Regions from separate parts of the Streptomyces sp. NPDC093065 genome, predicted to be linked through region 3. Evidence: riboswitches for the same ligand, from Rfam matches in the RefSeq annotation. Region 3 holds a riboswitch; each other region holds the start of a gene.
What was found. A riboswitch is a leader RNA that binds a small molecule or an ion and turns the genes downstream of it on or off. The one in region 3 is predicted to bind thiamine pyrophosphate.

Region 1 (2,256 bases), on a different contig from region 3:
GGCTCGCCGGGGCCGCCGGGTTCGACGCGCTCCACGCGCGCGCGGGTGCGCAGTTCGGCGCCCGCGTCGGCGTACCAGGAGGTCATCGGCGCGGCCACCTCGGCGGGCAGCGCGTCGGCCAGCAACCGGTCGGCGGCCTCCACCACGGTCACCGCGCAGCCCGCCCCGCGCGCGGCGGTGGCGAACTCGGCGCCGATCCAGCCCGCGCCGACGACCACGACGTCGTGCTGCCGGGCCAGCACCGGGCGCAGCCGTTCGGCGTCGTCCAGGGTGCGCAGCAGGTGCACGCCGGGCACGCCCTCGGCGCCGGGGAGCCGGACCGGTTCGGCGCCGGTCGCCAGGACCAGGGCGTCGTACGGCACGGGTCCCTCGGAGGTGTCCAGGACGTGGTCGCCGGGGCGGACACCCAGGGCCTCGCAGCCCAGCCGCAGGGTGATGCCGAGGGCCTCGAAGTCGACGTCGAAGGCAGAGCCCTCGGCGGTGCCGAGCAGAACGGCCTTGGACAGCGGAGGGCGGTCGTACGGTTGGTGCGGCTCCGCGCCGATCAGGGTAACCGGACCGGTGAAGCCCTGTTCCCGCAGGGCGACCGCGGTCTGCACGCCCGCCATTCCGGCGCCCACCACGACCACCCGGCGCTCGGCGTCCGCCGCCGGTCCCTGTCCCCGTTCCCGCGTCTGATCGCTCACCTGATCACCATAGACACCCGGCGTTTCGCCGGTCGGAACGAGACCGTCGTCCGAACCCGCGGAGGCTCCCTTACCCGTGCGACGCGCTGCGGGCTAGGGTGGCCAACGCAAGGCACTCGCGGGAGCCCGGACGCACCGGGCTGAGAGGGAGGCTGGCGGCCTCCGACCGTACGAACCTGATCCGGGTCATGCCGGCGAAGGGAGGGGCTGGACGCCCATGTCGTCTCCACCACACACGCCTCGTACGTCTGCTGCGCCCGACGTGCTCGTCGTCGGCGGCGGGATCGTCGGGCTGGTCACGGCCTGGCGGGCCGCGCAGCGCGGGCTGGTCACGGCCCTCGTGGATCCCGAGCCGGGCGGCGGCGCGGCCCAGGTGGCGGCCGGGATGCTGGCCGCCGTCACGGAGCTGCACTACGGCGAGGAGACGCTGCTCGCGCTGAACCTCGCCTCGGCCCGCCGCTACCCGGAGTTCGCGGCCGAGCTGGCCGAGCTGACCGGCCAGGACCTCGGTTACCGCCGTTGCGGCACGCTCGCCGTCGCGCTGGACGCGGACGACCGCGCCCACCTGCGCGAACTGCACGCGCTCCAGCAGCGCTGCGGCCTGGAGTCGGAGTGGCTGTCGGGGCGCGAGTGCCGGCGTCTGGAGCCGATGCTCGCGCCGGGCGTGCGCGGGGGCCTCCGGGTGGACGGCGACCACCAGATCGACCCGCGGCGCCTCGCCCACGCGCTGGTGACCGCCTGCGAACGGGCGGGCGTGGTCTTCCACCGGGTGTGGGCCGAGCGGCTCACCGTCGGGCGCGGGGACCGGGCCACCGGTGTTGTCACCGGCGACGGCACGGTGCTGGAGGCCGGGCGGGTGGTCCTGGCCGGGGGCAGCCTGAGCGGCCGGCTCGCGGGCGTGCCGGAGGCCGTGCTGCCGCCGGTGCGGCCGGTGAAGGGACAGGTGCTGCGGCTGACGATGCCGGGGACGCACGGACCGCTGCTGAACCGGACCGTGCGCGCCGTGGTGCGCGGCAACCACGTCTACCTGGTGCCCCGGGAGAGCGGTGAGCTGGTCGTCGGCGCCACCAGCGAGGAGCTGGGCTGGGACACGACGGTCACCGCGGGCGGCGTCTACGAGCTGCTGCGCGACGCCCACGAGCTGGTCCCCGGGATCACGGAACTGCCGCTGACGGAGACCCGCGCGGGTCTGCGCCCCGGCTCCCCGGACAACGCCCCGCTGCTCGGCCCGACCGCTCTGGACGGCCTGCTGCTGGCCACCGGCCACTACCGCAACGGCGTCCTGCTCACCCCGGTCACCGGCGACGTGATGGCGCACGCCCTGACCGCCGGGGAGCTGCCGGACGAGGCCCGCCCCTTCACCCCGCGGCGCTTCGACGCCGCCCCCGCACTCCCGGAACTCCCGGCGCCCTCGGAACTCTCGGAGCAGCCCGTATGAGCCCTCTCACCATCTCCGTCAACGGCGAGCCGCACGAGGTGGCTCCCGGCACGGCCCTGGACGCGCTGGTGGGCACGCTCACCGCGGCACCGTCCGGAGTGGCCGCCGCCCTGAACGAAACCGTCGTCCCGC
Region 2 (2,256 bases), on a different contig from region 3:
GAGCTGCCAGACCCCGTCGATCTCGAGGCCGCGCGCGACGATGGCGGCGACGGGGTAGGCGAAGAACACCGCGAAGAACGCGACGGGCACGGCCATGAGGCCGAGCCGCACCGCGCTCCCGCGCGCGCTCCGCGTCCGCTTCACCGCCTGCTCGCCTGCTCGGCTCACTTCAGTACGAGCGAGGTCCACGACTTGACCCACTGGTCACGGTTGTCGGCGATCTTCGCGGGGGCCAGGGTCTCGGGGTCCTTGGCCTGCGGCCCGAACTTCGTGAACGCCTCGGGAATCTTCGCGCCCTCCCGCACCGGGTAGACGAACATGTTCAGCGGCATGTCCTCCTGGAAGGTCCTGCCCAGCAGGAAGTCGAGGAGGGCCTTGCCGCCCTCGGGGTTCCTGGCGTTGCTGAGCAGGCCCGCGTACTCGACCTGCCGGAAGCAGGTGCCGTCGGCGACGCCGGTCGGCGCGGTCTTCGGCTGCGGGTCGGCGTAGATGACCTCGGCGGGCGGGGAGGAGGCGTAGGAGACGACGAGCGGGCGGTCGCCTCCCGCCTTCTTGCCGCCGGACGAGCCGGAGAACTCCTCGTTGTACGCCTGCTCCCAGCTGTCGACGACCTTGACGCCGTTCGCCTTGAGCTTCTTCCAGTAGCCCTCCCAGCCCCCGTCGCCGTACTTGGCGGCAGTGCCGAGCAGGAAGCCGAGACCCGGCGAGGAGCTGCCCGCGTTCTCGGTGACGAGGAGATTCTCGTACTCGGGTTTGGCGAGGTCGTCGTAGGACTTGGGCGGGGTCAGCCCGTGCTTGTCGAAGTACGCCTTGTCGTAGTTGACGCAGATGTCGCCGGTGTCGACGGGCGTGACCCGGTGCTTGTCCTGGTCGGCCCGGTACTCGGGCAGGACCTGGTCGGCGCCCTTCGCCTCGTACGGCTGGAACAGGCCGTTGTCGAGGGCGCGGGAGAGCAGGGTGTTGTCGACGCCGAAGAAGACGTCGCCCTGCGGGTTGTCCTTGGTGAGGACGGCCTTGTTGACGGCCTGCCCGGCGTCGCCGTCCTCCAGGACCTTGACCTTGTAGCCCGACTCCTTCTCGAAGGCCGCGATGACGTCCTTGGACGCGGCCCACGAGTCGTGGCTGACGAGGGTCACGGTCTTGGAGCCGCCGGAGCCGCTGCCCCCGCCGGCGTCGTCGGACGACGATCCGCAGGCGGCCAGCGTGCCGACCATGCCGAGCCCGAGGGCCAGGACACTGACCTTCTTGGTGATGCTCACTGAATTCCTCCTGGGTGACCAGGAGAAGACGCGGCCCTGCCCGGAACCCCTGGCGAGGGTCCCGGGCAGGGCGCAACAGCTCGAGTGGTGACCGATCTCCCTACCCAGAATGACCTGGGCCAGGTTCGGAGGGTCTGCGGCCGGTGCCGCACTCTCAGCGCTGTGGCGCTCCCCTGTCGGAATATGAAGATGTGATGGCTATGACGATGTACTTCCGGTACTGCCGCCGGCCAGGTTACCGCTCGCTCGCGGCGAGCTGACCACACGCCCCGTCGATCTCCTGCCCACGGGTGTCCCGGATCGTCACCGGCACACCGTGCGCCGCGATCGCCTCGACGAACGCCTTCTCGTCCTCGGGCCGGGACGCGGTCCACTTGGAGCCGGGGGTGGGGTTGAGCGGGATCAGGTTGACGTGCACGGGCCTGCCCTTGAGCAGCCGCCCGAGACGGTCACCGCGCCAGGCCTGGTCGTTGATGTCGCGGATCAGGGCGTACTCGATGGACAGCCGGCGCCCGGACTTCGCCGCGTACTCGAACCCGGCGTCCAGCACCTCGCGCACCTTCCACCGCGTGTTGACGGGGACGAGGGTGTCGCGCAGCTCGTCGTCGGGGGCGTGCAGGGAGATGGCGAGGCGGCACTTGAAGCCCTCGCCGGTGAAGCGGTGGATCGCCGGGACGAGGCCGACCGTGGAGACGGTGATGCCGCGCTGGGAGAGCCCGAGACCGTCCGGCTCGGGGTCGGTGAGGCGGCGGATGGAGCCGACGACGCGGTTGTAGTTGGCGAGGGGCTCGCCCATGCCCATGAACACGATGTTGCTGAGCCGCGCGGGGCCTCCCGGGACCTCGCCGTCCCTGAGCGCCCGCATGCCGTCCACGATCTGGTGCACGATCTCGGCGGTCGACAGGTTCCGGTCCAGGCCGGCCTGGCCGGTGGCGCAGAACGGGCAGTTCATGCCGCAGCCGGCCTGGGAGCTGATGCACATGGTCACCCGGTCCGG
Region 3 (2,256 bases):
GCCGGTGAGTGCGGCCCAGCCGATGAACAGCGATCCCAGCACGCCGATCAGCAGCAACGAGATCAGGGTGCCGAGCACTGCCACGGAGGTCCGGGCCGACAGTCCATGACACAGATACAGGGCGATCAGCATGATGGCGCTGGATCCGACCACCACCACGACCAGGGGGTTCGAGCCCTGCAGGATCGCGGGCAGGATGAAGAAGTTCAGCAGCAGGAAGCTGATGGCCAGCGAGACCAGCGCCATCAGGCCGCGCAGTCGTCCGACGACCACGACGGCGAGGGCGAAGATGCCGGCGAGCAGCGCCAAGGGGAGCCGGCGGTTGATGTCGGTCACCGAGTACTGCAGGTCCTTGGGCGCGGAGGGCTCGTAGGCGACCACCACCTTCTGCCCCTCGTGCAACTGCCGTGACTGGTCCGGCTGGACGATCTCGTCGAACGTACGGCCCTTGTCGTCGCCGGTGTCGACGCGGACGGTGGCCCGCTTGCACTCGCCCGTCGCCTGCTGCACCGCGGAGGAACCCTCGGCGGTGGACGTGTCGCCGGTGGGGGTGGCGCCCGAGCCGTTGACCGACTGGCAGCTCAGTTCGACCACCTTGGTGACGGTGGCCTGCTGTGTCTGCCGGTCGAAGCCGACGCCGGTGCGCTCGTGGGGCGGCGCACCGCCCGGCCACAGCACCGCGAGCCCGATCACCACGGCCGCGGCGAAGGGGATCAGGATCGCCGCGATGACCTTGCGCAGGTGCCGGGAGACGGGTGCCGCGGGCCCGTGACTGTGCGAGTGCCCGTGCCCGTGTCCGCCTCCCGATCCGTGTCCGCCGCCGGCGTCGTGTCCCCCACTCCCCGCTCCGTGCCCGTGGCCTGCCCCGTGTCCGTCCCCCGGACCGGGGCCCTGGCCCGCAGCGTGTCCGTGATCGGCCTCAGGTCTGCCGTCGCTCGCGCCGTGAGTGACGACGGGGACATGGCCGGTGGTACGACCGTCGCCCTCTGCGGCGTTCGGTCCGCGGCGGGGGCGGCGCGGCGGAAAGGAGGGGTGCTGCGGTGTGGTCACCGCCCGATCATCGCAAGAACGAGGGGGGCCCTCTGTTCACCGCGCCCGAATGGGCGCTAGCGTGGAGGCACCTTTGTACACGCGGGAGCTCGGAGCACCGGGCTGAGAGGGCGCTGACCTCCGTCCCAGCGATGTTTCACGGGAAACGTCACCGAAGTCGAGTGACGTATCCCACGAAACACCGTCGGACGGAAGCCGCTGCGTCGACCGCCGAACCTGTTACCGGGTAATGCCGGCGTAGGGAGTAGGTCTCATGACCATCAAGGACGCACGCACGCCTGCCTCCACGCAGAACTCCGCCCAGGCGGACACCGCGGACACCGAGAACGCGAACACCGAGAGCGCGGAGGCCGGGAAGTCCATCGGCTGGCACAAGGCGTACGTCGAGGGCTCGCGCCCCGATCTGCGGGTGCCGGTCCGTCAGGTGCACCTCACCAACGGGCAGTCGGTCACGCTGTACGACACCTCGGGCCCGTACACCGATCCACTCGTCGACACCGATGTCCGCAGGGGACTGGCCCCGCTGCGGGAGAACTGGATCATCGCCCGCGGCGACACCGAGGAGTACGCGGGCCGTCCCGTCCGTCCCGAGGACGACGGAGTCAAGCACACCTCGCCGCGCGGCGGCCTGCGCAACCTGGACGCCGTCTTCCCAGGCCGCCCGCGCCAGCCGCGCCGGAGCCGGAACGGGGTCGCGGTGACGCAGCTCGCGTACGCGCGACGGGGCGAGATCACCCCGGAGATGGAGTACGTGGCCGTCCGGGAGAACGTCTCACCGGAAGTGGTCCGCGAGGAGATCGCCGCGGGACGTGCCGTACTGCCCGCCAACGTCAACCATCCCGAGATCGAGCCGATGATCATCGGCAAGCGGTTCCTGGTGAAGGTCAACGCCAACATCGGTAACTCGGCGGTGACGTCCTCCATCGAGGAGGAGGTGGAGAAGATGACCTGGGCGACCCGGTGGGGCGCCGACACGGTCATGGACCTTTCCACCGGCCGCAACATCCACACCACGCGCGAGTGGGTCCTGCGCAACTCTCCCGTTCCCATCGGAACCGTGCCGCTCTACCAGGCCCTGGAGAAGGTCGACGGCCGGGCCGAGGAGCTGAGCTGGGAGATTTACAAGGACACCGTGATCGAACAGGCCGAGCAGGGCGTGGACTACATGACGGTCCACGCGGGAGTGCGCCTTCCGTACGTCCCGCT

Region 1: linked by a shared signal. The riboswitch ahead of thiO (glycine oxidase ThiO) and the one ahead of thiC (phosphomethylpyrimidine synthase ThiC) in region 3 are both predicted to bind thiamine pyrophosphate.
Region 2: linked by a shared signal. The riboswitch ahead of ACIQFU_RS19045 (thiamine ABC transporter substrate binding subunit) and the one ahead of thiC (phosphomethylpyrimidine synthase ThiC) in region 3 are both predicted to bind thiamine pyrophosphate.

Annotation. Positions count from the first base shown of each region.
Region 1 covers NZ_JBIVPJ010000012.1:183,258-185,513, forward strand. The annotation lists gene ACIQFU_RS21925 (NAD(P)/FAD-dependent oxidoreductase) at 1-686, opposite strand, end outside; TPP riboswitch at 795-906, shown strand; gene thiO (glycine oxidase ThiO) at 904-2,124, shown strand; gene thiS (sulfur carrier protein ThiS) at 2,121-2,256, shown strand, end outside.
Region 2 covers NZ_JBIVPJ010000010.1:61,370-63,625, forward strand. The annotation lists gene ACIQFU_RS19040 (ABC transporter permease) at 1-189, opposite strand, end outside; gene ACIQFU_RS19045 (thiamine ABC transporter substrate binding subunit) at 165-1,259, opposite strand; TPP riboswitch at 1,339-1,444, opposite strand; gene rlmN (23S rRNA (adenine(2503)-C(2))-methyltransferase RlmN) at 1,495-2,256, opposite strand, start outside.
Region 3 covers NZ_JBIVPJ010000032.1:18,355-20,610, forward strand. The annotation lists gene ACIQFU_RS35495 (YibE/F family protein) at 1-1,050, opposite strand, end outside; TPP riboswitch at 1,122-1,311, shown strand; gene thiC (phosphomethylpyrimidine synthase ThiC) at 1,304-2,256, shown strand, end outside.